Regions from separate parts of the Polymorphobacter sp. PAMC 29334 genome, predicted to be linked through region 1. Evidence: predicted binding sites of a transcription regulator. Region 1 holds the regulator's gene; the other holds the start of a gene.
The links. The regulator LexA, encoded in region 1, represses DNA repair genes until DNA is damaged. The targets are predictions, from matches to a motif close to GTTCCNCNCTTGTTCT.

Region 1 (14,797 bases):
GATGGGCTCGCCGTCGACCCCCGACCAGCTTCGCGCGCTCGGCGACAGCGGCGTGCTGGCGATGATCGGCGATTCGACCAACGTCTTCAACGCCAAGGCCAGCGGCTCCGAAGCCGGGGTCCGCGACGGGCTGCTCGAGGTCATCCGCAACCGCAAGACCGGGCGCGTGCTCGTTACGACCTTTGCGTCGAACGCGGCGCGGCTGCACACGCTTGGCCAGGTCGCGCTCCAGGTCGGGCGGCAGGTCTGCGTCGTCGGGCGGTCGATGGACCGCATCCTCGGCGTTGCCCGCGCCACCGGCTATCTCAAGGACTTCCCGCCGATCCTGTCGTTCGACCAAGCGGCGCGGCTCGATCCGTCGAAGCTGCTGATCATCTGCACCGGCGCACAGGGCGAGCCGGCAGCGGCCCTGAGCCGCATCGCCAGCGGCAGCCACCAGCATCTTAAGCTCGAGCGCGGCGACTGCGTGATCTACTCGTCGAAGGAAATCCCCGGCAACGAGCTGTCGATCGGCATCGTCCAGAACGCGCTCGCGACGCGCGGGGTCGAGGTCATCACCGAACGCCAGGCGCACGTCCACGTCTCGGGCCACCCCGGCAAGCCCGAACTCGAGGCGATGTACGGCTGGGTCCGGCCCGAGATCGCGATCCCGGTCCACGGCGAACGCCGCCACCTCGAGGCGCACGCCAAGCTGGCGCTCGACATCGGCGTGCCGCGCGCAATGGTGCCGACCAACGGCAACGTCATCCGCCTCGCCCCGAACGGCCCCAAGCTGATCGGCAACGAAAAGGTCGGGCGGCTGGTGCTCGACGGCGACGTCATCCTGCCCGCCGACGGCTCGACGATGCTCAGCCGTCGCCGTATCATGCACAACGGCTACATGTCGGCGACGGTCGTGCTCAACGGCAGTGGCAAGCTGGCAGCGAAGCCGGCGATCATGGCGCAGGGCGTGCCGGTCGAGGAAGACGCGACCGAGTTCATCGCGGAGTGTTCGGAAGCCGCCGCGCAGGCGGTGCGCAACGGCGATTCGCGCAACCCCGAGAAGTTCTTGGAGAGCATCCGCGTCGCGGTGCGGCGCGTGGCGCGCGACTGGACAGGGAAAAAGCCCGTTACCGACGTGCAGATCGTCCGGGTGTGACGGTGGCGGCAGGTCCTGAACGTCGGGAAGTGGCGGGGGCCGAAGGGTCTGTTCGTCACCTCGGCACCGGGGCTGCGGTAAAGTTTCGTCACATCGGCGCAGGCCGGGGCCCATGTTTGAACACACGACGGCCTTCGCGTTGTGCGGATAATTGGGTCCCGGCCTTCGCCGGGATGACGGCAGGGTAAAGGGCGGTTCGTCATGCGCTGGTACTCCGCCGTCGTCATCTACATCCTGTTCTGGATGCTGACCTTGTTCGCCGTCCTCCCGTTCGGCGTCCGCACCTCCGCCGAAACCGGCGAGGCGCTGATCCCCGGTCAGGCCGACAGCGCCCCAGTGCGTCCGATGCTCCGGACCAAGGCGCTGTGGACGACCGCGGTCTCCGCCGTGCTGTTCGGCATCTACTACTGCAACTATGTCTACGGCTGGATCACGATCGCCGATATCCCGGGGTGGGGCTGACAAAAACGCTGTCCTACACTGCGCCGGTCCGCCTAGATTGCTGGCATGACTGAGTCGGCCCCTTGACCGAAATCCGGAGCGCCACCGCGCAAAACAACCGGACCGGTACGACGGGGAGGATATGCGGGGGGTACGTGGCTTCAGGTTCATCAACTTCGTCCAGTTTGCTTGACACTCGGCCGAACCGGACGGGCTCGTGACGATCTCGGCGGCTTCTCGAGCCGGGCCGCCCGCCGTTGCGGTCCCAGCGAGGCCGCGGCACTTTACCGGCGCGCTCTACCTCCAGGTCATCGTCGCAATCGTCGCCGGCGTCCTCGTCGGCTATTTCTTTCCCGCGACCGGGGCGGCGCTGAAGCCGCTCGGCGACGCCTTCATCAAGCTCGTCAAGATGGTCATCGCGCCGGTGATCTTCCTGACTGTCGCGACCGGCATCGCCGGGATGGGCGAGTTGCGCTCGGTCGGGCGGGTGGTCGGCAAGTCGTTCGCCTATTTCCTGTTCTTCTCGACGCTCGCGCTGGCACTCGGGCTCGTCGTCGCCAACATCGTCCAGCCGGGGACGGGGCTCCACATTGCGCCCGCGAGCCTCGATTCAGGCGCCATCGCGAGCTACACCGCAAAGGCGCACGACACGACCGTCGTCGGCTTCCTGACCAACATCATTCCAACGACAATGGTCAGCGCACTGACCGAAGGCGACATCCTCCAAGTGCTCTTCGTCGCGATCCTGACCGGGGTTGCGCTCGTCCTGATCGGCGACAAGGGTCAGCCGGTCCTGACCGTGCTGACGTCGGCGACCGCGCTCATCTTCCGCATCGTCGCGATCCTGATGCGCGCCGCGCCCTTCGGCGCGTTCGGCGCAATGGCGTTCACCATCGGCAAGTTCGGGCTGGGGACGCTCGCGCATCTCGCAACGCTGGTGGTGAGCTTTTACATCACCTCGCTGCTGTTCGTTTTCGTCATTCTCGGCGGGGTCGGGCTGTATTGCGGCTTCTCGATCTTCCGCCTCGTCGCGTATTTGAAGGAGGAGCTCCTCCTCGTCCTCGGCACGTCGTCGTCCGAAGCGGCGTTGCCGAACCTGATCGCCAAGATGGAGGCGGCGGGGTGCCGGCAGGAGGTCGTCGGGCTCGTCGTGCCGACCGGCTACAGCTTCAACCTCGACGGGACCAACATCTACATGACCCTCGCTGCGTTGTTCATCGCGCAGGCGACCGACGTTCATTTGACCATCGGCCAGCAGGCGCTGCTGCTCGGCGTCGCGATGCTGAGTTCGAAGGGCGCGGCGGGGGTGACGGGGGCAGGGTTCATCACGCTCGCGGCGACCCTCGCGGTGGTGCCGTCGGTGCCGGTCGCGGGGATGGCGCTGATCCTCGGGGTCGACCGATTCATGAGCGAATGCAGGAGCTTGACCAACTTCGTCGGCAATGCGGTGGCGACGATCGTCGTATCGAAGTGGGAGGGCGGACTGGATCACGCGAAGCTCGACGCGGCGTTGGGGCGGAAGGCCCTCTGATCCTCCGCGTCTTCGGAGAAAGCTTGGAAGATCCTACTTCAATCGCTCCAGCGCCTGCGCCAGCACGACGTACAGCTTGCCCACATCCGACGACACCAGCGTCACCGCCAGCGCCTGTCCCTCGCGGTCCGCCCGCACCCGGTCGAGCAGCGTCTCGAACTCGCCGATGTAGCGCGTCGCCTGCTCGGCGAAGACCGGGTCGTGCTGGAAGTGGCGGGCGATCGCGCGGGCGGTGCCGCCGTCGATCAGGCGGACGGCCCGCCTCGCGAACAGCCCGCGGTCGCCCTTGAGGTATGCCGCCCAGTCGCCGTCGCGGACCTCGATCGCCATCGGCCGGGCGATGTCGATCGCCTGTGCCCGAAGCGAATCGAGCAGCGATGCCGACCGCTTGGCGATGTCATCGCGCAGCCGCAGGTCATATCGGGTGTCGACCTCGTCGATCCGCGCCTCGACCGTGGCGACGGTCGCGGTCAGCCCCATCAACCGCGCCGCGATCCGGTCGGCGGTCGCCTGCGCGGCCAATCCAGCCTGCGTCGCGGCACCGTCGAGCCCGGCAATCTCAGCACGGATCGGGTCGCCGAATGCAGCCTTGGCGCGCGCGGTGCCGGCGTTGTCGAGCGCCGCCTCGGCCTCGGCAACGATGGCGTCGAGCGTTGTCCGCATCGTGCCGGCGGTGGCATTGGCGACTTCGCGGACGCGCGACAGCACCTCGATCAGCGCCTGCGCCGATGTCAGCGCTGACCCCTGCGCGACGCCCTCGATCGCCGCGAGCGTCGCCTGCGCGGTCCCGAGTTCGGCGGTCAGGCCATGCGCGGCCTTCTCGACGACGGCCTGCTGGCGGGCGACTTCGGCTCCAGCCGCAGCGATCGCCGCCGCCGCCGCATCGACCGGCGGGACAAGCGCGGTCGTCGCGGTGTTGAGTTGGTCGAGATCGCTGGTCAGCGCCGCCACGGCCTCGGCATGAACCGGCAAATGCTCGGCGAGCGTCGCGATGACTCCGTCCGCCCCGCCGGTCAGCCGTGCAATCCCGGCGTGCGCATCGTCGAGCGCAGCGTTTGCCTGCACCAGCGGCGGGTTGACGCTGTCCGCCGTGTCGCGGATCGCCGCCATCCGCGTCTGGAAACCATCGAGCGTTGCGGTGCCCATCGCAGCAGCATGACCGAGCCGCTTGTCGAGGATGGCAAAGCTGCGCTCGATTCCCTCGACCATCGCCTGCGACCCTGCGTCGTGATCCGCGAGCCGTGCCGCCAGCGTGTCGCTGACATCGATGATCGCGGTCAGGCGGGCGGTCACCCGCTGCGCCGCCTCGCCGCCGATCGCGTCGAGCGCCACGCGCGCCTGGTCGACGCTCGCGAGCAAGGCATCGGTCTGGACATGGATACCGTCGCGAGTCGCGTCGAGCGCGGCGGTGGCACGATCGAGCGCGGTGTCGACGGTGCGCCCGAGCGTCGCCGTCCGGTCGGCGATCGCCCCCGCTGCCGCAACCGACGCGTTCTCGATCCCGGCGAGCAGCCCAGCCATCGTCGCGCTCGCCTCGGTGACCTGTGCCGCAGCGGCATCGTTGCGCGACCAGACCCCGGCGAGCATCGTCTCGACCGTCTCGAGCTGGCGCCCCGTCTCCGACGCGGTCCGTTCGAGGATCGTCGCGAGCGACGTTGCCTGGCGGCTGGCTTCGGGGAGGAGCGTGCCGATCTGCTGCGACGCGCCGCTGGCGGTGTTGCTCGCGAGCTGGAGCGCCGCTGCCCCGGCTTCGAGCCGGGTTGCGGCGAGGACGAGGCCGCCGCCATCGCCTGTCGCGGCAGCGCGCAGGCCCTCGACGCGGGTCAGGACCGCAGCGAGCGTCGCGTCGATGTCGAACAGCCCCTCCCGGATCGCCGCCGTCGCTGCGCCCGCCGCAGCGCTGCGTGCCTCGAGCTCGTCGAGGTCGCGGCGCGCGGACCGCCGGAGCAGGTCGATGCCGATCACGACGACCGCGAGCGGCGCGGCGATCTGGACCACGAGCTGCGCGACGAGCCCGGCGATCAGCACCGGGTCGCGCTGCGCGAAGCTGCCGCTCATCGACCCGGCGATAATCGCCCCGGCAATGACGATCAGCCACGCAAGGCCGATGAGGAAAATGATGACCGGGCGGCGGCGCGAAGTCTCGGACGAATTGGTCACGGCAGGACGGTCACCTTCGCACACGGCTGTTGGGATCACAGGGTCTATCACCCGTCGCCGGGCGAGGACAGTCCGCCCGCTTGGCAGACCGGGGTTGCGGCCCGTATGACCCCGGCCAATGTCGACCGCCGTCCTTTTCTCAGCTCCGCTACCCCCGCCGGGGACATTAGTGCCGCTTGTTGGCGGGCTGACCGTTCTCGAACGCCAAACGCGGCAGGTGCGCCGCGCCGGGATCGCGCGGGTATTGGTAGTCGACGAGGGACCGCTCGACTGGGCGACGCTCAACGGCGATGTGGTGGTGATTGATACCGGTGTCGTCCTCGACGACCGGATCGTCGCCGCGCTCGCCTTGGCCACCGCCCCCGCGATCGCGACGTGGCCGGCGGCGAGCGGACGCGGCAGCGAGCGCATCGACGCTCAGGATATGACGGCGGGTATCGCGCTTTATCCAGCGTCGCTGGTCCGCGATACGGCTGCGTCGCTCGGCGACTGGGATCTTGCGCCGACGCTGCTCCGTGCAGGGTTGATGGCGGGGGCGATGCGCGTCGACATGACGAGGCTCTCTCTGTTCGAGGCGACGTTGGACCGCGATGTGCCGCTCGTCTGGGCGCAGCCCGACGATGCCGATGGTGCCGAGAAGACGACCGTGGCGCTGATCGCCGCTACTCAGCCGGGATGCCGCGACGCGCCGGGGCGGTGGCTCGAGACGCCCGCCGAGGATGCCGCAGTCCGGCTCTTGTTGCCGCTTCGCGTGCCTGCCGATGCCGTGGCGCTTATCGCGATTGGGTTCGCAACGGGTTCCGCGACCGCTTTTGCGCTCGGCTGGATGTGGATCGGTCTGCTCTTTGCTCTGCTCTGCGGCCCGATCGCCGGCACCGCAGCAAAACTCGCCGGGGTCCGCGTCGAGCGCGTTCGGGTCGGCGGCGACGCAATCGAGTTTGCGCCGTACGGCTGGTTCATCGCAGCGGCGGCGCACTTCGCTGCAATCGGAACGACGACGGCGTGGCCCGTCGCGGCGCTGTTGATCGGCTTCATGCTCGCCGAACGCATCCAGCGCGGCTTCTTCCGCCGCTTAACCGGCTCCACGCTCGATTTGGCCGGAACGTTCGAGGCGCGCTTCGGGCTCATTGCGGCGCGGCGCGGTACGCTGCTGTGGTCGTGGCTGGCGTTCGCGCCGTTCGGCGCGTGGTTCGCGGGCTTCGTCGTCCTCGCCGCCTACGCCACGGCGAGCTTTTTTGCCGCCCAGTGGCGGACCTTCAAGCGGCTCGGTGCCGCCCGATAAGTCCGCCGAAGGCTGTCGTTACCGCGCGCTGAGCGGGACGTACTCGCGGTGGGTCGCGCCGGTGTAGAGCTGGCGCGGGCGGCCGATCTTCTGGTCGTGGTCCTCGATCATCTCGTTCCACTGCGCGACCCAGCCGACGGTCCGCGCGATCGCGAAGAGCACGGTGAACATCGACGTCGGGAAGCCGATCGCCGCCATGACGATGCCCGAATAGAAATCGACGTTGGGGTACAGCTTCTTGTCGATAAAGTACGGATCGCTCAGCGCGATCCGCTCGAGCTCGAGCGCGACGTCGAAGATCGGGTCCTTGAGCTGGAGCTTGTCGAGCACCTCCTTCGCCGTCACCGCCATGACCTTGGCGCGCGGGTCGTAGCTTTTGTAGACGCGGTGACCGAAGCCCATCAGGCGGAACGGGTCGTCCTTGTCCTTCGCGCGGGCGATGAACTCGGGGATGCGGTCGACGGTGCCGATCTCACGGAGCATGTTGAGCGCCGCCTCGTTCGCGCCGCCGTGCGCCGGGCCCCACAGGCAGGCGATACCGGCGGCGATGCACGCGAACGGGTTGGCTCCCGACGAACCGGCAAGGCGGACGGTCGAGGTCGACGCGTTCTGCTCGTGGTCGGCCATCAGCATGAACAACTTGTCCATCGCGCTCTCGATCACCGGATCGACGACGTACGGCTCGGCGGGCACGCCAAAGGTCATCCGCAGGAAGTTGCCGGTGTAGCTCAACGAGTTGTCGGGATAGAGGAACGGCTGCCCGACCGCGTACTTATACGCCATCGCGCCGAGCGTCGGCAGCTTGGCGATCAGCCGGTGGCTGGCGATGACGCGCTGCTTCGGATCGTGGATGTCGGTCGAGTCGTGGTAGAACGCCGACAGCGCGCCGACGACGCCGCACATGATCGCCATCGGATGCGCGTCGCGACGGAAGCCGCGGAAGAAGGTCGACAACTGCTCGTGGACCATCGTGTGGCGGGTGATCGTGTGGGTGAATTCATCGTGCTGCGCCTTCGACGGCAGCTCGCCGTTGAGCAGGAGGTACGACAGCTCCATGAAGCTCGACTGCTCGGCGAGCTGGTCGATCGGGTAGCCGCGGTGGAGCAGGATGCCGGCGTCGCCGTCGATGTACGTGATCTTCGACTCGCACGCGGCAGTGCTGGTGAAGCCGGGATCGTAGGTGAAGCGCCCGGTGTTGGCGTAAAGCTTGCGGATGTCGACGACCTCGGGGCCGACCGACCCGGCCATGACCGGATAGTCGAAGGATGCGTCGTCGATGCTGAGATGGGCGTTGCCGGTCATATCGCTCGTCCTTGTTCAAGAAGTGGCGGCATCACTGCCGCGGCCCTTTCGTCACCACGTCGTCGATCCGCCCGAGGCTTTCGTCGCGCCCGAGCAGCTCCAATACCTCGAACAGGCCCGGCGAGGTTGCCGACCCCGTCACCGCCGCGCGTAACGGTTGCGCGACCTTGCCGAGCTTGAGGCCGTGCGCCTCGGCGACCTGCCGCACTGCCGCCTCGATCGCGGCAGTGGTCCATTCAACGCCGTCGAGCGCGGTTCGGACCGCCGTCAGCACCGCGGATGCGGCGGGATCGTCTAACAGTTTTTGTGCGCCTGCGTCCATGGGGAGCGGGCGCGTCCGAAGGTAGAACAACGAGGATGATGCGAGCTCGTCGAGGTCCTTCGCACGCAGCTTGAGCTCGGCCATTCCGCGGTGCAGCAACGCCCGTTCGGCGTCGGTCGGTGCGCGGTCGAGCAGCTTTGCAATACGCGGTGCGATCAGCTCGACGAGCCGCGCGTCGTCGGCCAGCCGGATATAGTGGCCGTTGACGCTCTCGAGCTTCTTGAGGTCGAACCGCGCCGGCCCGCGCCCGATCCCGCCGAGGTCGAACCACTCGATTGCCTGCTCGCGCCCGATGAATTCGTCGTCGCCATGGCCCCAGCCGAGCTTGAGCAGATAATTGTCGACCGCCTCGGGGAGCATGCCGAGCTCGTCGCGATAGGCGTCGACGCCGAGCGCGCCGTGACGCTTCGACAGCTTGGCCCCGTCGCTGCCGTGGATCAGCGGGATGTGGGCGTAGACCGGGTCGGGCCAGCCGCCCTCGACCGCATCGAGCGCGCGGATCAGCGCGAGCTGGCGGAACGCGTTATTGAGATGGTCGTCGCCGCGGATGACGTGGGTCACCCCCATGTCGTGATCGTCGACGACGACCGCGAGCATGTAGGTCGGGGTATCGTCGGAGCGGAGCAGGACCATGTCGTCCAGTTCGGCGTTGGCGACGGTTACGTTACCTTGCACCTCGTCGGCGATCGTGACGCTGCCGTCCTTCGGCGCGCGGAAGCGGATGACGAACGGCGTGCCCTCGGGATGGTCGGTGCGGTCGCGCCAGCGCCCGTCGTAGCGCAACGGCAGCTTCGCCGCCCTTTGTTCGGCACGCATCGTCTCGAGTTCGGCGGCGGTGGCGAAGCACTTATAGGCGTGGCCGGCCACAAGCAGCGCCTTCGCCACCTCGGCATGGCGGGCGGCGCGTTCGAACTGCATCACCGGCTCGCCGTCCCAGTCGAGGCCGAGCCAGCGCATCCCGTTGAGGATCGCGTCGACCGCCGCCTGTGTCGACCGCGCCCGGTCGGTGTCCTCGATCCGCAGCAGGAATTTGCCGCCGTGGTGCCGCGCGAACAACAGGTTGAACAACGCCGTCCGCGCCCCGCCGATGTGGAGGAAGCCGGTCGGGGAGGGGGCGAAGCGGGTGACGACAGGCGCTGCGCCCATGTGATACTATCCAACGAAGAGGGGTGGATGGGGGAGACGGCGCGTGTCTAGCACAAGCTATCAGCCGGCGAACAGTCGCTGGCGTCCGACCCTGCCGAAACGCCAGCGCCCGTCTGCCGCGACGCGCGGCCTGGGTCTGGCGGGGCTGGTCATCTTCGCGGTTGGGGTCGCGATCTGGGTTTCGGCCTTCGCCGCGCTGGCCTCGGTGCATTGGCTGCCGCGGGGACTGCAGCGATTGGCGCTCGAGGCGGGGATGGCCCTTTCGCTTGGAGCTGTCGCCGTCGACGCGATCATCGCGTGGCGGTTGACGCAGCGTCTTCACCGGGTGGCGCTGACCGAGCCGGATCACGCCGACGGCTAACCCAGCGGCAGGCACCATTACGGCACGCTGGCCGCTGTTTGTGGGCTGGAGGACCGCGCTCGACGACTGGCTCGACAGCGAGCGCGCGCAAGTGCCGCTGTGGTCGCCGGTGGCGTTCGGGCTCGGCATCACGCTGTATTTCATGCTGCCGTGGGAGAGCCAGCGGTTGGCGGCGGTGGTCGCCGCGCTCGGCGTCGCCGGGGCCGGGACGATCGTCCGTGGCAGCGCCGGGCGGATGCTCGTGTGGGGCGGGGTGCTCGTCGCGCTCGGCATCGGCATCGCGGCGTGGCGCAGCGCCGACGTCGCGCTCCCCGTCCTCCGCGACCGCTTCGAGGGCGAGATCAACGGCACCGTCGAGGCGGTCGAGATCCGCAGCGGGCGCGGACAGGTGCGCTTCCAGCTCGATCCCGACGACCCCGGCCTGCCGCCGCACGTCCGCATCAGCCTCAAGGCCAATGTCCCCGCCGGGCTGGTGCCGGGGGCGAACGTGACGGTGCGCGCGATGCTGCTGCCGCCCGCCGGGCCGAGCTTCCCCGGCGGTTACGACTTCGCCCGTCGCGAGTGGTTCGACCAGCTCGGTGCGACCGGTTACCCGCTCGGTCCGACCGTCATCACCCGCAAAGCACCGCCGCCCGCCGGGGTCGAAGCTTGGCTCGATGATCTCCGCGCGCGGCTGACGGTGCGGATCGAGACGGTGGTCGGCGGCGACGCCGGGGCGATCTCGGCGGCGTTCGTCACCGGCGACCAGGGCGGCATCTCGACCGCGACCAACCTCGCGATGCGCTATTCGGGAATGGCGCATTTGCTGTCGATCTCGGGGGTGCATATCGCGATCGTCGTCGGTGGGACGATGTGGATCACCCGCGCTTTGCTCGCGCTGAGCCCGTGGATCGCGCTGCGCTGGCCACTCAAGGCGATTTCGGCGGGAGCGGCGGCGGTCGCGGGGATCGGCTACACGATCCTCGCGGGCGCGCAGGTGCCGACGGTGCGGTCGTGCATCGGCACGGTGATCGTCCTGCTCGGGGTCATCATGGGGCGCGAGGCGCTGTCGCTGCGGCTGCTTGCGGGCGGCGGCTTCGTCATCATGGCGGTCCGCCCCGAGGCGCTGCTCGGGCCAAGTTTTCAGCTGAAATTCGCCGCGGTCACCGGGCTCGTCGCGCTGTTCAACTCGCGGCTCGGGCGCTGGCTGTCGGCGCCGCGGCAGAATGCGGGATGGGTGTCGCGGACGCTCCAGCACCTCGCCGGGCTGCTCGTCACCGGGGTCATCGCCGAGGCGCTGCTGTCGGCGACCGCGCTGTTCCACTTCAACCAGACCGGGGCGTACGGCGTTTTCGCCAACCTGCTGGCGATCCCGTGGACGAGCTTCATCGTCATGCCATTGCTCGTGCTGGCGTTGCTGCTCGACCCGCTCGGGATCGCCGCCCCGGCGTGGTGGGCGCTCGGCAAGTCGATGGACGCGCTGATCGCGCTCGCGGTGTGGGTCGCCGGGTGGCCGGGGTCGGTCGTCCGGGTTGGGTTGATGCCGATCACCGCGTACGCGCTGCTCGTCGGCGGCGGGCTGTGGCTGTTCATCTGGCAGGGTCGCGCGCGCTGGCTCGGCGCGGTGCCGGTGGTGATCGGTGCCGTGATGGCGCTGACCTCGCACCCGCCCGACCTGCTCGTCAGCGCCGACGGCCACCACGTCGCGGTGCTGCTCGATGCCTATGACGACGAGGGGCCGCGGTTGGCGTTGCTCCGCGACCGCACCGGCGACTATCTCCGCGATGTCTGGGGCGGGGTCACCGCGTCGACCGCCGACGCCGCGATTGCCGACCTGCCGAATGCCGACTGCACGGTCGACGCCTGCGTCGCGCGGGTCGGCACCGGGCGGAGCGCGATCCGGCTGCTGGCGACGCTGTCGAAGGACCGGATCGGCCAGCCGAAATTCGGCCCGGCGTGCGCCTCCGCCGACATCGTCGTCAGCGACCGGCGGCTCCCCGCATGGTGCAACCCGCACTGGCTCAAACTCGACCGGACCGCGCTCGAAACGAGCGGCGCGGTTGCGATCTGGCTCGCGGGGCGGCGGGTCGAGACCGTCGGCGAACTGACCGGCGACCATCCGTGGATGCCTCAGCCGCGTGTCTGGCGACCTCGCGCTGGGGGCGCGAGCGGTGCCGGGCGGGCTTTGCGCGCAGGCCGACCCGCAGAGGCCGCGCCGAACCCGGACGAGCCTACCTATTGAGTAAGGCAAGCGACCGCATCGCTCGACTGCCGGCTTCGCGAACGATGCACGCGTCGCGTCCCGCTATAGCTCGTGTTCGTGGTCAACCATGTGATGTGAACGCGAACATATCGCCCGAGGTCGCCGCAAGCCGTGCGGCCTTGTAAGGCGCATAATCCGGGTCCGAAATAAAGTCCTCGGTCGCGGCTCGTGAGGGAAATGTCAGCAAAACGATCGAGTCGAGATCCGGCCCGTCACCTTCGAACCGACGAATGCTTTCCGACACCGCGAAGTATGCGCCACCATGCTTGCGGATAATCGCCGGCACGTTTGCTGCGTAATTCTCTACCCATGCCATGTCGTGGACCTTGATCGTCACGAGAACAAACTCGGCCATTGCGCACCCCTCGTTGCAACTCGCATCTGTCGACGATTCTAACTATCCAAAGTGGATATCGCCGCATTGCTGATATGCGATGTTTGAGGAATGAAATTTAGGCGGACATTTCGACCGTCGCATTTAGCGATGGCGAGGTCAGCGCTGGCCAGTCTACCTTCGCCCAACCGATCGCCAATATTTAGACTTTTTACATTGTGGCACGAAGTCTCAACGGCGTCATCGCTTCGGTCCAGCATCGCCGCGGCTAGCCACCATCACGGCGGGCTATGCAGTAAGCCTGAACGCCACGCTGCGATCACATCGTAGGCTCTCGCCGACGGAGACGGATCAATTCTTCTCGACGTAGATCATTCCGCAGCGATCTATCGAACTGCTAGAGACAAACCCACGGGAACGTCTACACCGATAATGTCAGCCTGCCAAATGCCGGATCGCGAGGTCGATCTTCGTCAGGCGTAGTCGATCTTCATCAGGCGTATCGGCGCAACAGTCCCGCAAGCTTGCCCTGTACGCGCACCCGCGACGGCAGATAGCGCTGGGTCGAATACATCGTGTTCGCCGGTTCGAGCTCGACCATGCCCTTGGCATGCTTCAGGATCTTGAGCGTCGCGTCATTGCCGTCGACCAGCGCAACGACAATGTCGCCATCGCGGGCGGTGTCGCAGCGGCGGACAAGTGCGTAATCGCCGTCGAGGATACCCGCGTCGACCATCGAGTCCCCCGATACTTCGAGCGCATAGTGATCGCCCGGCCCGAGTAGCGCTGCCGGAACCGAAAGCAACCGGTCGTCCTCGAACGCTTCGATCGGTTGCCCGGCAGCGATCCGGCCGTGAAGCGCGAGCGTGACGATGTCGTTCGCCGGGACCGCCGGTGCCGCCCGCTTGCGGAAGTCTGCGTGGACGACCTCGCCCTTGGGCGCACTTACAGCGCGCTGGACCGCATCGGGCATGCGCAGCACTTCAAGGGCGCGCGCGCGGTTCGGCAAGCGGCGGATGAAGGCGCGTTCCTCGAGCGCATTGATCAGGCGGTGAACCCCCGACTTCGACTTGAGCGCAAGCGCCTCCTTCATCTCCTCGAACGACGGCGACACACCACTCTCGTTCAAGCGCCCGTTGATAAATGTCAGCAGGTCGTGTTGCTTGCGCGTGAGCACCGTCGTTCTCCATCCCAGGAACCGATGCAGAACGTTTAGGCAACACTAGATATGGTGTCAAGCATGATGCAGTCCACCATCGCACCCGATTTGGTTGCTTCGGCATATAGTTCGCGGACGATCAGGACATTGCTATCAGCGAGGACGCGGAGCATCGCGCTGTCCTGCGCCGACGCGGGTGCGACGACGCCATCGATCAGACGGGCGCGGAGATAGTCGCGGCGCGGCCCGTTGGCTTCGAGGTCGACGCCGAGCCGGGCGGGGATGCTGCACGGCAGGGGGTCGAGGTCGCCGCCGAGCGCGCGGAGCAACGGCACGACAAATAGGGTCGCGCAGACGAACGCCGACACCGGGTTACCCGGCAGCCCGACGACGCGGGTCGCGCCAAGCATCCCGGCGAGCATCGGCTTGCCGGGCCGGAGCGCTATCCGCCAAAAGTCGATCGTCGCGCCCATCTCGCGGAGGACCGGCTGGACTAGGTCGTGGTCGCCGACCGACGCGCCGCCGATCGTAACGAGGACGTCGGCGTCGGCCTGCGCCGCGATCGCGGCGGTCAGCGCCTCGCGTGTGTCGGCGACGATGCCGCCGTCGATGACATCGGCGTATTTGCCGAGTAGCGCGGTGAGCATGACGCCGTTCGAGCTGACGATCTGGCTCGGCCCCGGCGCGACCCCGGGCGTTACGAGCTCATCGCCGGTGGCGAGGATCGCGACGCGCGGGCGGCGGTGGACGGGGAGGGTGGCGTATCCGGCGGCGGCAGCGACGCCGATCCGCGCCGGGGTGACACGTGATCCCGCTGCCGCAACCGACTGTCCGGCGGGGAAATCTAATCCTGCGCGACGGATGTGCGCGCCCTCGCGCGGCGGCCCGTCGCCGGTCAGGGTGACGATGTCACCATCGCGCGCCACGTCCTCCTGGACAACGACGGTGTCGGCCCCGGCGGGCAGCGGCGCGCCGGTGAGGATGCGGACGGTCTCACCGGGACCGACATGGCCCGCAAAGCTGCGCCCCGCCGCGCTCTCGCCGGTCAGCCGCCACGGCCCGGCGCGGTCGGCCCAGCGAATCGCGTAGCCGTCCATCGCCGACGCGGCGAACGGCGGCTGGGTGAGCTTGGCGACGACGTCGGCGGCGAGAATGCGGCCCAGCGCGGCGGCGAAGGGAACGGTTTCGGCGGGGAGGGGAACGACCCCATTGAGCAGCCGCGCCTGCGCCTCGTCGACGCCAAGCAACGGCTTCACTCGGCGATATCCGTGTCGCCGTCGAGGCGGGCGCTCCAGTCGCCCGACTTGCCGCCGCGCTTGGCGAGCAGGCGGATGCCGCCGATCGTCATGCCGCGGTCCATGCTCTTCGCCATGTCGTAG
Region 2 (14,797 bases), on a different replicon from region 1:
GTCGGAGGCGCAGCGGTCTCGGGAAGCCCCTTTCCGCTTCCTCGAACCAAGTATTATTGGCCTCACCCCATGCGCCTAATGGCGCGGTCCGATGGTCATGATGCGCCCCGTCCGAGCGGCGAGGCGGTTCCATACGAAGCAGCAATGATCGTGGATGTCGTCGTAGGATTTTAAGATGCGGTTCGACCGCCAGTTGTCGCGCACGAACTGCCAAACCTTCCCGACCTGGTTTAGCTCGGGTCATTTTGCTGGCAGCGGCATTACGGCCCCGCGCACCCGGCAACACGGCGACGGCGATCTTGGCGAGGTCGAGCGTCATCCTTTCGGTGTTGCAGCGCTGCAGGACGGGCGTCGCGCCTCGGATGTACAGATGGCGTCATTGATATAGGCCGAGGTCGTCCGCTGGTCGTTCGGAGCCGACGGTCGTGTTCCCCGCCGCGCCCTACGTCGGGTGATGCCGTTCTGCTGGCCCTACCCGCGCTTCGTCCTGCCACCACAGTTCTATGGCTATGCCCTGGAGGAGCGCGGCCCGGATCGCCGCCATCTGGGGGGTTATTTTTTAAAATGCCGGGATGGCGTCCGCGTCCTGCGCATAGTGGCGTGACCGCACCGTCAGCTTGCGGTGTCCCATCGCACGCAGCTCGCTGCTCAGCGTCTGGGGACTGATCGACACGGCGAACTTGTCGTGAACCCACGCCGCGAGATCGACCAGTCGCCAGCGTACGACGCCATACGTGGCCGGGATAGGACCGCTTTCGACGGCCGCCGCCAGCGCCACTCTCTGCGTTGCATCGAGCCTCGGCCGCCCCCGGGGGCTTTGCTATCGACCAGGCCAGCGGGTCCGTTGCAGTCGAACCTCAGCGCCTATTCGCGCACCGTTTGCAAGCCGACGCCACCGATCCGCGCCGCTCGATCCGACTGCCACCATCATAAATCACCGCCAGCACTAGAAGCCGACGGACCTGTCCGGCATCGCGCCGAGACTGCGCCAGCCACCTCAGTTCCGACTTCGTCAATGCGCCCTCAACCTAACCGCCGTCGCCAACGCAACCTCGCTCGACAGGGAACGCTGAATCACGTCGGCGGACTCCTGGGAATCGCCCGTGTAAGCCAGGCTTCACGACTGTTGGTGTTAGCCCTGTGCGCTGGACTCGTATCTCCCCGCCCGAGCTTGGGCCTGATCCGACGGAATGGCAAACGATGCACGATGGAGATCGCATGACGTCTTTATTATTTGTTAGGCTCTTGCCGCACTGCAACATCCATGCGAGTGTCCGATGGCCTCTGGGCAAAGGTTAACGACGAGGGGGCTGCAGTGCATGACGCGGCGGACAGTAGCAGGCAATTTGCCGCGGATCGTCGGCGGCATCCGCCATATCTGCTTTATGGTCTTCTCATTTCAGCGCTCGGATTAAGCACATACGTACTTGGCGTTTTGCTGGTCTTCCCGCGCTATATTTTACCATACGGTCATAGTCTTGACTCATTGGCCGAGTGGCTCGTTTGGTACAGCGGTGTCCCGCTCGTGCTTGGCTTGGCGCTAATTATGTTCGACCTCCTCTACTTGTTGAGGCACCGGAAACCCGATCGACCCGTTCGCTTCACAGCAATAGAGCGACGCCGCGTGACTGTTGCGCTGACCGCATATAACGATGAGGAGAGTGTCGGCCCGGCTGTTCGCGACTTCGTCGAAAACCCGATGGTCGAACGCGTAATCCTTGTGAGCAATAATAGCGTCGATCGAACATTCGAGCGCGCTTTGGAGGCAGGGGCAATTACGCATAACGAACTCCAGCCCGGTTATGGTAGATGCGTGTTTCGCTGTCTGAGCGAAGCCGCTGCGTTCGATGATACCGAATTTGTGGTTCTATGTGAGGGCGATCTTACGTTTCGTTCCTATGATATCGAGAAGCTGCTTGCGTATGCGCCACACGCCGACATCGTAAACGGTACGCGCACGGTCGAGCCACTCCGGCAGCATGAGACGCAGCTGAGCACTTTTATGTATTACGGAAATCTTTTTGTCGGAAAGCTCCTTGAAGCTAAGCATCTTGGTCGTGGGACAATGACCGACGTAGGTACGACCTACAAACTATGCCGCCGGAGCGCCCTAGAGCGCCTTCTTCCCGCAGTAGACCCGGCTATCAATCTTGAGTTCAACGCACATTTTCTTGATCGCGCTTTGGGACTTGATCTCGTCGTCGTCGAGTGTCCAATAACATTTCATCCTCGCGTCGGCATTAGTAAGGGCGGGAATATAAATAATATGCGAGGACTGAAGGTCGGGGTCCGGATGATATACGGCATTCTTTTTGATTGGCGGTGGATGACATGAGTAACGCCTATCACGATACCCGTCTGGCATTAGATCCTAAGCGCGCCAAGGTTTGGCGCGCTTTATGGCGTTTTTGGTTCAGCAAACGGATTAGCTTAGCGGACACAGTACTTGATATGGGATCTGGGTATGGTGACTTCATAAACACTGTCCGTGCGAGACGTTGCATCGCTACCGACCAATGGGCGGGCCTCCACGATCATGCTAGTCCCGGAGTAGAGGTGATCATCGGCTCAGTCGAGGAGCTGTCTGGGATAGAACTCGGTTCGGTCGATTATGCTTTTGCATCGAACCTTTTCGAACATCTCGAGCAGGAACAGTTTTCCAAGGTCCTTAGTCGGCTGCGACCGCTTCTTTCGCAGAGAGGAACGCTCACAATTCTGCAGCCCAATTATCGCTTTGCTTATCGTGAGTATTTTGACGACTATACTCATATTGCAGTCTACTCACATATTAGCCTCGTTGACTTCTTACAAGCAAACGGGTGGGAAGTACTGGAAGTGCATCCACGTTTTTTACCGTTGACAGTCAAGTCTCGATTACCGACATCCGATATGCTAATAGGTGCCTATCTGAAAAGTCCTATTAAGCCTATGGGTAAACAGATGCTCGTTGTTGCGCGACCAAGTAGTGTTGCCTGATAGATGTTTGTGCGAAAGTCTAAGTTAATCGAATCGACATATCTTGCTATCTTGTCGCTAATTACCGCGATCCCGGTTGTGGGAGTCCTTTGGTGGTGCACTGAAGCGCTGCTCTTTCCTTATGGTCTTGATTATAATGAGGGGATTGTCTGGAAACAGATGGTCGAGATCGTCGCCGGCCGAGGCTATGCACCAATCGATGGCTTTCCCGCTATCGTGTTCCACTATCCTCCTGTTTTTCACCTCGCTACTTTCACGCTCGCGGCGATGGGGCTGGACCCACTGTATTCGGGGCGGATAGTCTCTCTGGTCTCGACCGCCGGCTCTGCGTTTTTTGTCGGTGATCTCGCACGACGCATTATGCCTCAGGGCCCCGCGCTTTTCTCTCGGATTGCGACGATCGCCGGAAGTATAATGTTTGTTCTTTTCGAGGCGGTCTACCGATGGGCTCCTCAAATGCGTGTGGACGCTATTGCCTGTTTCTTCGCGATTGCTGGGTTATGGTGCGTCACGCAGTGCGACCGACGCAAGGGGCTGATCTATGTCGCCTCGGTCTGCTTTGTTCTCTCTGCTTTTAGCAAGCAAGTTTCGGTAGTTGCTGCTGCGGCAAGTTTTGTGACACTCCTACTGCTTCGTCCCCAACAGGCAACAAGAGCGATCTCGACAACCCTTTTGCTTGGTGCTCTAGTTCTTGCTGCGCTAGTTTGGCAGACGCACGGCGGAATAATATATCATCTCTTTTTGTATAATATTAACCGTTTCGAGATGGCACGGATACTTCCCAACCTTCGAGACGGAACTCGCCTCGACATCCCATTATTTCTGATTTGTGGATCGGGCTATCTGAAGATGGCTGCAGAATCATGGCGCGATCGTCGCCTCAAGACAGAACCTAAATTGACCAGGACAGCAATTCTGTTCTTCGTTCCTATTGCCACGCTATCGCTGGTGACAACAGGTAAGTTCGGATCGAGTAGTTCATATTATATTCAGTGGATTGCGGGGTTAGCGGTCTGCGGCGCGTTCGCCGTAGCATCAATCTTGCAGAGCGCCTCGAGCCAGCTCTCGCTTGGTTCACCCATCAGGGCGATTTGTTGGGCGCTAATACCACTATTGCTGGCACTCTCTATGGTGGGACACCCGAACCGATGGCTGTTAAAGTCGATTAACGCGAGACGAGGTGAGGATGCCGAACTCGTGCAGATACTCGGACCCGTCAAAGGCGATATTATATCCGACGAGATGGTCATTTTGATGCGTATGCATCGTCAAATTGTTTGGGAGCCAGCAATATTCGCCGAGCTGGCGCGGGCAGGTAGATGGGACGAGCGCATCGTGATTGCACGGATCCGAGATCACCGAGTTGGCGCGGTATTGAGTGACGGCGATCGCGGATCCACGTGGTTTGACGAACGTTACAATCCGGCCGTTGCAGACGCGATCGACGAGGCACTCCCTCGCAAAATCCGCGTTGGTTCACGCGTTGTCCACCTGCCCGCAGCTGCAGCTACGTCGACTATCGAAACACCCATATCCGCTGCGCCGCGAAGGTAAGAAGTGGCGTAAGGATCAGTGTCGGGGGCAAGGCTACCCAATTCGGCTCCATCAGGACCTTGGTCACTAGATAAGTAAGAGCGACATTGGTGACAAGGCCAGCCGCTTGGACTACGAGGAAACGCAACGGTAGCCTTACTTTTTCGTTTCGGCTGCCGTGACCCGCAAAACTCCAACGGCTATGGAGCTGGAAGCTCAGCAGCAACGAAGCTAGAAAAGCCGGAACCACAGCGAACTCAGCTTCACCCTGCGGCAGCAGCTTGTCGGCGAATATCAGATATATCAGTGAATATAATGCTGCGGCAACTGCACCTGCGATAGCGTATCGGCCTAACTGAGTGCTCATTTATGTCACCTTGTTACCGCTTGAGACGCTATAATCGAAAGGCGATGGCGCGGCTGGCCTACAACGGCACGGCGTCATTCGCCGTGCTTCTCTCGCTCCCTGTAGCGCTGCGCGGCGCGCTGGTCGAGGGTAAGCGCTGTGCTGACCCCGCCTTGCTCATGACGGCGTAACCCGCGAGTCCTGCTTGTCCCAGGGGCTGGCGGTGCTGATGCTATGATGATGTCATGTGACGATGCTGGCTCGATGGGCGGTCGTGCGGCGCGGATCGAGGTTTTCACCGGCACGAGGCGGCGTCGGCCATGGTCCGATGATGAGAAGGCGCAGATCGTTGCCGAGAGCTATGCCGGCAACGGCATCACCGTCTGTGACGTGGCGCGTCGGAACGACATCTGCCCCAGCCAGCTGTTCACGTGGCGGCGGCAGCTGCGCCGCCCGGTGGAGCCCGCCGAAGCGCCATTGTTCGTGCCGGCGATCGTCGAGCCTGAAGAGGTTCCATCGCCGCTACCCGCAACATCGGCGGCCAGATCTCCGCGACGACGTCGGTCTGCCCGTCGCGGCAGTATCCCAGCCCCGATCGAGGTGAGCATGGACGGCATTTCGGTGCGGATCGGCCGCGGTGCCGATGCGACCCTGATCGCGGCGGTACTGGATGCGCTGAAGGGCAGCCGTTGACGGCGCCGGGGCCAAGCGGTGCCACCCGCGTGCTGGTCGCCACGCGGCCGGTAGATTTCCGCAAGGGGATGGACGGCCTGGCGGCGCTGGTGACGGCCCAGCTCGGCGGCGATCCCTTCTCCGGCGTCGTCTATGTGTTTCGGGCCAAGAAGGCCGACCGGGTCAAGCTGGTTTGGTGGGACGGCACCGGCCTGTGCCTGATGGCCAAGAAGCTGGAAGCCGGCGCCTTTAGCTGGCCGTCTGTTCATGACGGCGTGATGCGGTTGTCCGCCGCCCAGCTCGCCGCACTCGTGGAAGGTCTGGACTGGCGCCGGGTGCATCAGGCCAGACGCACGAGAGTGCCGCAGATCGCCGGCTAAGCCACTGTGCCTGCGGTAGATTGACTCATATCGGCGGTAGCCCTCGACGCGCGTGCGCGCGCGTGATTCACTACCGCTATCATGCTCGCCGTAGCTGATCTTCCCGACGATCCCAAGGTGCTCCGCGCCATGATCGTCGCCGCCCACGCCGAGACGGCGCGGCTCATGGCGAAGGTGGAGCACGCGACGGCGGAGGTCGCGCGCATTAGCGCCGAAGCTGAGCAGAACGCCGTCGTCCAGGCTGAAGCCGATGCCGAGATCGCTCGGCTGAACAGCATCATTGCCGCCTTCATGCGTCACCGGTTCGGTCCCCGCTCGGAGAAGCTTGACGACGACCAGCTCGAGCTGGTGCTCGAGGATCTCGGCATCGCCCTCGCCAAGGTGGAAGCGAAGCTGGATACGATCAGTTCACCCAACGCGCGCGCCGAGAAGCAGCGCTGTACCAACCGCGGCCAGCTGCCGGCGCATCTTGAACGCGTCGAGCAACTGATCGACGTCGACAGCAAGCAGTGTGCCTGCTGCGGCGGTGATCTCCATGCCATCGGCGAGGATGTGGCCGAACGCCTCGACGTGGTGCCGGCAGCTTTCCGGGTGCTGGTGACCCGCCGTCCGCGTTATGCGTGCCGTGCCTGCGACGGCCAGGTCGTGCAGGCGCCGGCACCGCCGCGGATCGTCGAAGGCGGGCTGCCGACCGACGCGCTGGTCGCGCAGGTGCTGGTCTCCAAGTACGCCGATCATCTGCCGCTCTACCGCCAGGCCCAGATCTACGCCCGTCAGGGCGTCAACCTTGACCGTTCGACATTGGCAGACTGGACCGGCCGCGCCGCCTGGTGGCTGACGCCGCTGCGGGATCACCTGCTTGCTGTCCTGAAGCGGGGACCAAGGCTGTTCGCCGACGAGACGACGGCACCGGTGCTCGATCCAGGACGACGACGCACCAAGACCGGGCAGATCTGGGCCTATGCCCGCGATGATCGACCATGGGGCGGCACCGATCCGCCGGCGGTGGCCTTCATCTACGCGCCCGACCGCAAGTCCGAGCGGCCACTGGCACATCTCGCCGGGTTCAGCGGCATCCTGCAGGTCGATGGCTATGCCGGTTACAACAAGCTCGGCCGCCGCAATGACGTGGCGCTCGCGTTCTGCTGGGCCCATGCGCGCCGCAAGTTCTTCGAGCTCGCCAGGGCCGACGCCTCACCAACGGCCACCGAGGCACTACAGCTGATCAAGGCGCTCTACGCCATCGAGGACGAGATCCGCGGGAAGGACGCCGAAGCCCGTCGCGCTTTGCGGCAAGAGAAGAGCGAGCCGATCGTCGACGCGCTGTTCCGACTGCTCACCGCCCGGCTCCCCCTGGTCAGCGCCAAGAGCAAGCTGGCCGAAGCGATCCGCTACGCTACCTCGCGACGGACCGGCCTGACGCTGTTCGTCGAAGACGGCCGCGTTGAGATGGACAGCAACACCGTCGAGCGGACCATCAGGCCCATTGCCCTTAACCGCAAGAACGCCCTGTTCGCCGGCTCCGACGACGGCGGCGACAACTGGGCCGTCATCGCCAGCCTCATCGAGACCGCCAAGCTCAACGCCGTCGATCCACTCGCCTGGCTCACCGACACCCTCGAGCGCCTTGCCCGCGGACACTCCAGCCAGAACCTCAATCAGCTCATGCCGTGGAACTTCCAAGCCTGAAGGGCCTCGGCACATCGCTTACGGTCGAGGGGTTGCCCCGACCCCCTTATCGCGCGAGTGGCTTACGGTCTAAATCCAGAAGCCCGAAATCTGTTACAGCCTGCCATGATTCAGATATCTCTACGATTTCAAAATTCTAGGCTGGTTGACAGCGGCTACTTTGCGGTGCTTGCCAACAACTCGGAAAAATTACCTGTAAGTCTGGTTTTTGGGAACAGTCTGGCAGGTCTGGTTTCTTGTGTTGCTCAAGCACTCAGTAGTCCATCCATAGATGGCAAGGCAGGCCGATGATCGTTTCCTTAGGATTGGGCCTTACTGCGGCGCTATTGCTCTTTCAGGCGAACAGACAGTGATGTTCCCGCTGAAGGGGTAACCGTTCCGCGATGTGCAACTACCGATGCGTCGTGAACTATAACATGATCGTCTTCGTTGCTGAATTCTGGCACCGCAGACTCGGTCCAAAGGCCGACGACATACACTCCAAACATTATGGCCCAAACCAATAGGCAGACATAGAGGACCGATCGCGCGGTGACGTTGCCCATGGGCATCTCCTGACCCAGCGCTTTTTGCGACAACGCTGGTCTCTCGGCAAAATGCCACGACCCGGCGGCGAAGCATAGCGTGAAGCCGTTGGGAGCGCATTGGGCGGTCAATCACATTCTGTCGGGCTCACCACAAGGCAGGAATGCATTGCCCGACAGCTTGCGCCGTATCAAAGCTGTAACCTCGCTGTTTTTCTTTTTCCTGCAGTATCTTAGCCCCGCCTTGTGGCGGGTTCCAGCCGCGGATTGACTGCACAAAATGCTATTTAATGAAAGTGTTCTTTGTTTGTTCCGCTTGGGGAGCGTCACAGCCACGTCGTTACTCTGAAGTGAACAGACAGGGAGTGCGAGTTGATGGGGCCAACAGGTGGCATGATATGCCTTCACTACTGGGTAATCCGAGACCGATAATCTAAGCATACCGCCCCTTCACCTTTGGCTCGGGCATCTGGTTTGTCACGACCCGCGACGGCGGGTTCGCGATCGTATCGCCGCTGACTGCAATCGTCGATGATTAACTGCGCCATCACATCTTTACTGATCCGATCTGGTACGGCTAAACGCTGGTGTTCGAGATGCACTATTTTGCTCGCGTTGCCGGGGCCATTATCGCCGCAGGCTTTGTGCTTGAACGCGACGCTCCGCCAATCGGGATGGACGATCACATGCCAACGATCTTGCTTCAAGCGGACCATACGCTCCGATAACTTAAGCGAGTGGCCTATATCTTGATCCGACGAACGACCACGCTTGCAACTCCCTTGCCAAGCCCCCCTGCCCCACTGATATCCTGTGGGCGATGAAAACCGGGATCGACCATCTGCCGGCGGCGAAGCAGCGCGAGCTTGAGCGCGTTATCGCGATCCTATTCGAGGCGTTCGAGCTGGCGCAGGCCAACGCTATCGGCAAGCGGGCAGCGGGACGGATCCAAAAGGTCGTGCTCTACGGCAGTTACGCCCGCGGTGGCTGGATCGATGAGCCGCACACCGCCAAAGGCTATCAGTCGGACTACGACCTGCTGATCATCGTCAACCAGGGCGAGCTGACCGACCGCGTTGCCTATTGGGGTGACGCCGAAGAGAGGCTCATCCGCGAGTTGTCGATAACCAAGACGCTTCGGACCCCGGTAAATTTCATAGTCCATACCCTTCAGGAAGTGAACGACGGACTGGCGCACGGGCGCTACTTTTTCATGGATGTCGCGAGGGACGGCATCGCCCTCTACCAGTCCGACGACACCGACCTCCATACCCCCAAGCCCAAGACGCCTGAGCAGGCGCTATGCATGGCGAATGAGTACTTTGAGGAATGGCTGCCGGCAGCCATGGGCCGCGACAAACTTGCAAAATATGCTTTTACCCAGGGCCTCCTTAAACACGCTGCGTTCGAATATCATCAGGCAGCCGAGAGCCTCTACCACTGCGTTCTGCTCGTGCTGACGTTCTACACGCCGCACGTCCATAACATCGCCTTCCTGCGGTCGCAGGCAGAGCGGCTCGATGCCCGTCTGATCGACGCGTGGCCGCGCGATAGCCGCAAACATCGCGTGATGTTCGAGAAGCTCAAGGACGCTTACGTCAAGGCGCGTTACTCGAAGCACTACAGGATCGATGCCGCCGAGCTTGAGTGGCTCGGGCGGTGCGTCGAGACGCTCGGTCAAGCGGTCCATGCTGTGTGCGCCAGCCGCATTGCGGTGCTCGAAGCGGCGGTGACGTCGACCCAGAACGGTGCGGCCCGTAGCGCTGGGTGAAGCGAAGAAGAGGCGCCGCGGGGCCTCTCGGTCGAGCATCTCGTCACAGAAATTGAGGTCTTCGAACAGCTGCAACAGGTAGTCGAGGCAGGCTTTCTCGGCCGGCAAAGTTTCGGGAGGCGCATCCGACACGGACACCACTTTCGCGCGGTGGGATGATGGACGCCTCAAGTCGGTCAATAGCGTCGCGACGGGTGAGGGCGAGGCTATCCTGAAAGACGTTATCTCAATTGCCGCGGTGCTGCGCAGGCAATCCGCCACCGCGTCGTCGCAGCGGACAGCTCGGATAACGGACTGACGCCACGCCGCCGCCAGCGCCGCAGCAGCAGTACGGGTGTCCTGCCGCCCTCGGCGGCGAGCTGGAGGCGCCGCGTCGCGATCATGTCAGCCCGCCTGACCTCACCGACCACCGCGGCGAGCCCGCCGTGCCGGAGCGCGTCCTCCATGAGCGCCAGGACCTCCTTGTCATCGCGTCCTTCGGCAAACAGCACCTTGGCCGGCGTCAGTCCCGCCTGCTCGAGCCCCGGCGCATATAGATCGAAGCGACCGACGACCCACAGCACGCGTGCGTCGGCGGCGGCGGCAAACCGCGCGGCGGCGCCGGCGATGAAGAGGGTAGCCGCCGCATCGTCGCCCAGCGACGCCGCGGCCGGAGCGAACTCGTGCACCGCGGCAGCGTGGAGCCCGCCATCCGCCAGCCTATGGTCGAGCGCGGCAACGGAAAAGCCGAGCGCGGAAAGCCGGTTCGCGCCCTCGACGACAGCGAGATGCTCCCGGAGACGCGACAGCGATTCTGATCTGGATGCGATGGCGGACATGAAAAGCACGACTCGTTTGTTCGCTCTATGTTCTTATCAACGACCGCCGACGTCAAGCCGGGTTGTGGCTTCGGCCCTTCAGCGCGTTGGGGTCGGCAACTGAATTCAGCATCATGGAGTGGTCGTCGGCGCCTAGATGATCGACGCTCGCGGGGGTGGGAACCACTCGATCGTCATCTACAGCAGCGGTTACGTCCCCGGCTAAGATGACACGGTCGGCGGGATCGCGGATCCATCGACGAGGATTTTGGAGTAGCGCGGTGCGAGGGGACAACCCACATCGAAGAGGTAATTCGGAGTGACTTGATGAAAAAGGCGGTCGATCCCAAGCTCAAGGTATTCTCAGCCCAGATGGGCTTCTACGATTCCGTCGTCGCGGCGCGCAGCCAGACGGCGGCGCTCGAGGCGTGGGGCACCCGGCAAAACCTGTTCGCCAGCGGCCAGGCGAGGCAGACGGACGACGCGCAGGCAGTCGAGGCGGCGCGGGCGCAGCCCGGCGTGCCGCTTCGGCGGCTGATCGGGACCACAAACCCCTTCGAACTGAAGCCCCGTGGCCTTCCCGAGATCCCCGACGCGCCGCGAAAGTGGGCCGAGGACGTCCATCCCCAAAAACCGCCCGCTAAGCCGCCTAGAAAGAAGAAGCCTGCGGATCGCAGGCCGCTCGATAAGGCCGAGGCCGCGCTCCGCCAAGTCGACGAGGACCGCAAGCGCGAGGAGGCCGAACTCCGCCGACGGCAGGACGAGCTCGATGCGGAACGGGAGGCGTCGCAGGCACGGTATGTCGAGCAGCGCAAACAGGCGACCGGTGCTGTCGTCGAGGCGCGGACCGCCTACCGGAAGGCCGGCGGCACCGACTGATCAGCCGGCCTTGCGCGCCCGCGGCTTCGCCGCCGGCGCCTTCTTGGCCGCGGCCTTGTCGTCCTTCGCCGCATCCTTGGCCCCCGACTTGGCGGCACCTTTCTTACCCTCGAGGCTGGCGCGGAGCGCCGCCATGAGGTCGATGACGTTGGTATTGTCGGGCTCGGCAACGGCGGCGGGCTTGTGACCCTTCTTCTTCTCCTCGATCAGGTCCTTCAACGCCTTCTCGTACCGGTCGACGAATTGACTCGGGTCGAACGGCCCCTCGCGCTGCTCGATGATCTTTTCGGCGATCGCGATCATCCCGGCGTCGGCCTTGTCGTCGCTGATGCCGGCGAAGATCTCGTCGGACTTGCGGACTTCGGCGTCGGACCTGATCGTGTAGGCAAGGATACCCTTGCCGCGCGGCTCGAGCGCCAAGATGCGCTCGCGCGTCGCCATGACGATGCGCCCGAGCGCGATCTGCCCCGACTTCTCCATCGCGGTGCGGATGACGCCGAACGCCTCCTGCGCCATCTTGCCGTCGGGGGCGAGATAATAGGGGTTGTCCCAATAGAGCCGATCGATCTCGTCGCCGGCGACGAAGCGTTCGATGTCGATGGTCTTGGTGCTCTCGAGCTTGACCGATTTGATCTCGTCGTCGGTCAGCAGAATGTATTCGCCCTTCGACACCTCATAGCCCTTGACCAGCTTCGACCGCTCGATCGGCCCCGTGTCGGGGTCGGTCGTGATCATCTTGATCCGGTTGTTGGTCTCGGGGTTGATGAGATTGAAGTGAACATCGCCTGCGGCGTTGGTCGCGGTATACATCGCGACCGGACAGGTCACGAGTGAGAGCTTGAGATGACCCTGCCAGCTTGGACGATACGCCATGTCGCTTCCTCGCGGCGCGGACGAGGGCGCCAGGAGCGATCAACGACCCTCGCGCGAAATCGTTTCCCGACCGATATCGTCACCCGCAGGGGGTCGTCGCACCAGTCTCGAGATCGATGGTGAAGCAATGCTCGTGGCTGGTGCCGACCTCGCGCACGATCACCCGCATCTCGTTGTCGTCGGCGATGGGTGGATGGAAATCCTCGACGTAGGCGACCGCCGCCGCCTCGAACGACGCCTCGTCGAGCAATCGGGCGTGATGCTGGTCGATGTGCCGGGCGTGGACGCTGAACCGGCGGGTCGCGGCTTGAGGCATGGTCTGTTCTCCTTCACCCTCAACGCCGCGACGAGAAAATCGACTCATCGATCAAGTGCGATCATTGTGATTGTCGGACGTTTATCTGACCAGTCCTACCGAGGCGCCGATGGCCACGACCAAGCTCGAAAAATACCAAGGCATGCGGGACTTCGCGCAGACCGCTGAGCCGTCGGGCGACGACGCCAAGGTCGTGCCGTCGCAGGCGCTGCGCTTCGTCATTCAGAAGCATGCCGCTAGCCACCTCCATTTCGACCTCCGCCTCGAATTCGAAGGGACGTTTCGCTCCTGGGCCGTGCCGAAGGCGCCTTCGCTCGATCCGCACGACAAGCGCATGGCGATGGAGGTCGAAGATCATCCGCTCGACTATGGCGACTTCGAGGGCATTATCCCGAAGGGCCAGTATGGTGGCGGCACGGTGATGCTGTGGGATCGCGGCTATTGGGCCCCCGAGAAGGGGTTCGAGAACATCGCCGCGGCGCTGGCCAAGGGCGAGCTCAAGTTCGTCATGGAGGGCGAGCGGATGCACGGCTCGTGGGTCATCGTCCGGCTCAAGGGCGACGGCCGCGGCAGGCCGAAGAATGCGTGGCTGCTGATCAAGCACCGTGACGAGGGGGCGGTCGAGGGCAACGTCACCGGTCCGAGCGACGACGACCGCTCGGTGGCGTCGAAGCGCACGATGCCCGACATCGCCGCCGGTAAGGGCCGTTCGGCGAAGCCGTTCATGACCGCCGGCGGTGCCGACGCCGGCGCGGTGTGGCAGAGCAACCGCTCGACCGCGACGGCGGGACCGAAGGCGGCCGCCGGAACGAAGACCAAGTCCCCCGCGGAGCCCGGCAAGTCGGCCAAGGCCGTCGTGGCTGAAGTCATGCCGGCGTTCATCGAGCCGCAGCTGACGACGATGGTCGACAAGCCCCCGGCCGGCTCGGGTTGGGCGCACGAGATCAAGTTCGACGGCTACCGCATGCAACTGCGGACCGTCGGCGGCAAGGCGACGCTGCTCAGCCGCAAGGGACTCGACTGGTCGGCGAAGTTCCCCGAGATCGTCGCTGCCGGTGCCAAGCTCGGCGACGGGATCGTCGACGGCGAGGTCGTCGCGCTCGACCACACCGGCGCGCCCAGCTTCGCCGGGCTGCAGGCCGCTATTTCCGACGGGAAGACGGAAAATCTCGTATTCTTCGCATTCGACAGGATGTTCGAAGGCCACGAGGACCTCCGCCCGCTGCCGCTGCTCGCGCGGAAGGAGCGACTTGCCGCCAGCCTCGACGGACACGCGGCGAACCTGCGCTACGTCGATCACTTCGTCACCGCCGGCGACGCCGTTCTGCTGTCGGCGTGCCGCATGGATCTCGAGGGGATCGTCTCGAAGAAGGTCGACGCGCTCTACGTCTCCGGTCGCAGCGAGAGCTGGGCGAAATCAAAGTGCCGCCAAGGCCACGAGGTTGTGCTCGGCGGCTGGACGACCAACGGCGACGCGTTCCGCTCGCTGATCGCGGGGGTCCATCGCGACGGCGAACTGGTCCACGTCGGCCGCATCGGCACCGGGTTCGGCCGCGACGTCGTCGCCGCGATCATGCCGAAGCTCAAGGCATTGGCCAGCGACGTCAGTCCGTTCAAGGGCAAGGGCGCACCTCGCAAGACCGCCGACATCCATTGGCTGCGGCCCGAACTCGTGGCTGAGATCCAATACGCCGGGTTCACCGGCGATGGGTCGCTGCGCCAGGCGTCGTTCAAAGGGCTGCGCGACGATAAGCTGGCGGCCGAGGTCGAAGCCGAGGCACCGGCCCCGCCGACGACCGAACTGCACACTCCGGCACCGACGCCAGTCGTGACGACGACCGTCCGGTCGGCGACGGTGATGCCGCGTGGATCCACCGTCGTCATGGGCCAGACGATCTCGCATGCCGACAAGGCGCTCTGGCCCGACGCGAACGACGGCCAACCCGTGAGCAAGGTCGAGCTCGCCCGCTACTACGAGGCGGTCGGCGAATGGATGCTGCCCCACCTCAAGGGCCGACCGTGCTCGATGATCCGCATGCCC

Region 2: a site for LexA is predicted at 10,728-10,743, ahead of KZX46_RS03650 (ImuA family protein). Genes of this name have one in related genera too.

What each region holds. Positions count from the first base shown of each region.
Region 1 covers NZ_CP080243.1:2,285,873-2,300,669, forward strand. The annotation lists gene KZX46_RS14575 (ribonuclease J) at 1-1,138, shown strand, start outside; gene KZX46_RS14580 (DUF1467 family protein) at 1,340-1,600, shown strand; gene KZX46_RS14585 (dicarboxylate/amino acid:cation symporter) at 1,797-3,110, shown strand; gene KZX46_RS14590 (hypothetical protein) at 3,144-5,270, opposite strand; gene KZX46_RS14595 (hypothetical protein) at 5,440-6,552, shown strand; gene KZX46_RS14600 (citrate synthase) at 6,571-7,854, opposite strand; gene gltX (glutamate--tRNA ligase) at 7,886-9,322, opposite strand; gene KZX46_RS14610 (hypothetical protein) at 9,366-9,683, shown strand; gene KZX46_RS14615 (ComEC/Rec2 family competence protein) at 9,724-11,904, shown strand; gene KZX46_RS14620 (DUF1330 domain-containing protein) at 11,987-12,280, opposite strand; gene lexA (transcriptional repressor LexA) at 12,753-13,436, opposite strand; gene glp (gephyrin-like molybdotransferase Glp) at 13,472-14,674, opposite strand; gene moaC (cyclic pyranopterin monophosphate synthase MoaC) at 14,671-14,797, opposite strand, start outside.
Region 2 covers NZ_CP080242.1:793,989-808,785, forward strand. The annotation lists partial or broken gene KZX46_RS03600 (winged helix-turn-helix domain-containing protein) at 76-1,016, opposite strand; gene KZX46_RS03605 (glycosyltransferase) at 1,271-2,335, shown strand; gene KZX46_RS03610 (class I SAM-dependent methyltransferase) at 2,332-2,976, shown strand; gene KZX46_RS03615 (hypothetical protein) at 2,986-4,530, shown strand; gene KZX46_RS23440 (GtrA family protein) at 4,493-4,876, opposite strand; gene KZX46_RS23190 (hypothetical protein) at 4,921-5,046, shown strand; gene KZX46_RS03625 (transposase) at 5,090-5,548, shown strand; gene tnpB (IS66 family insertion sequence element accessory protein TnpB) at 5,545-5,907, shown strand; gene KZX46_RS03635 (IS66 family transposase) at 5,989-7,596, shown strand; gene KZX46_RS03640 (hypothetical protein) at 8,528-8,836, opposite strand; gene KZX46_RS03645 (HEPN domain-containing protein) at 8,941-9,891, shown strand; gene KZX46_RS03650 (ImuA family protein) at 10,113-10,709, opposite strand; gene KZX46_RS03655 (hypothetical protein) at 11,016-11,567, shown strand; gene KZX46_RS03660 (Ku protein) at 11,568-12,440, opposite strand; gene KZX46_RS03665 (DUF5961 family protein) at 12,520-12,756, opposite strand; gene ligD (DNA ligase D) at 12,866-14,797, shown strand, end outside.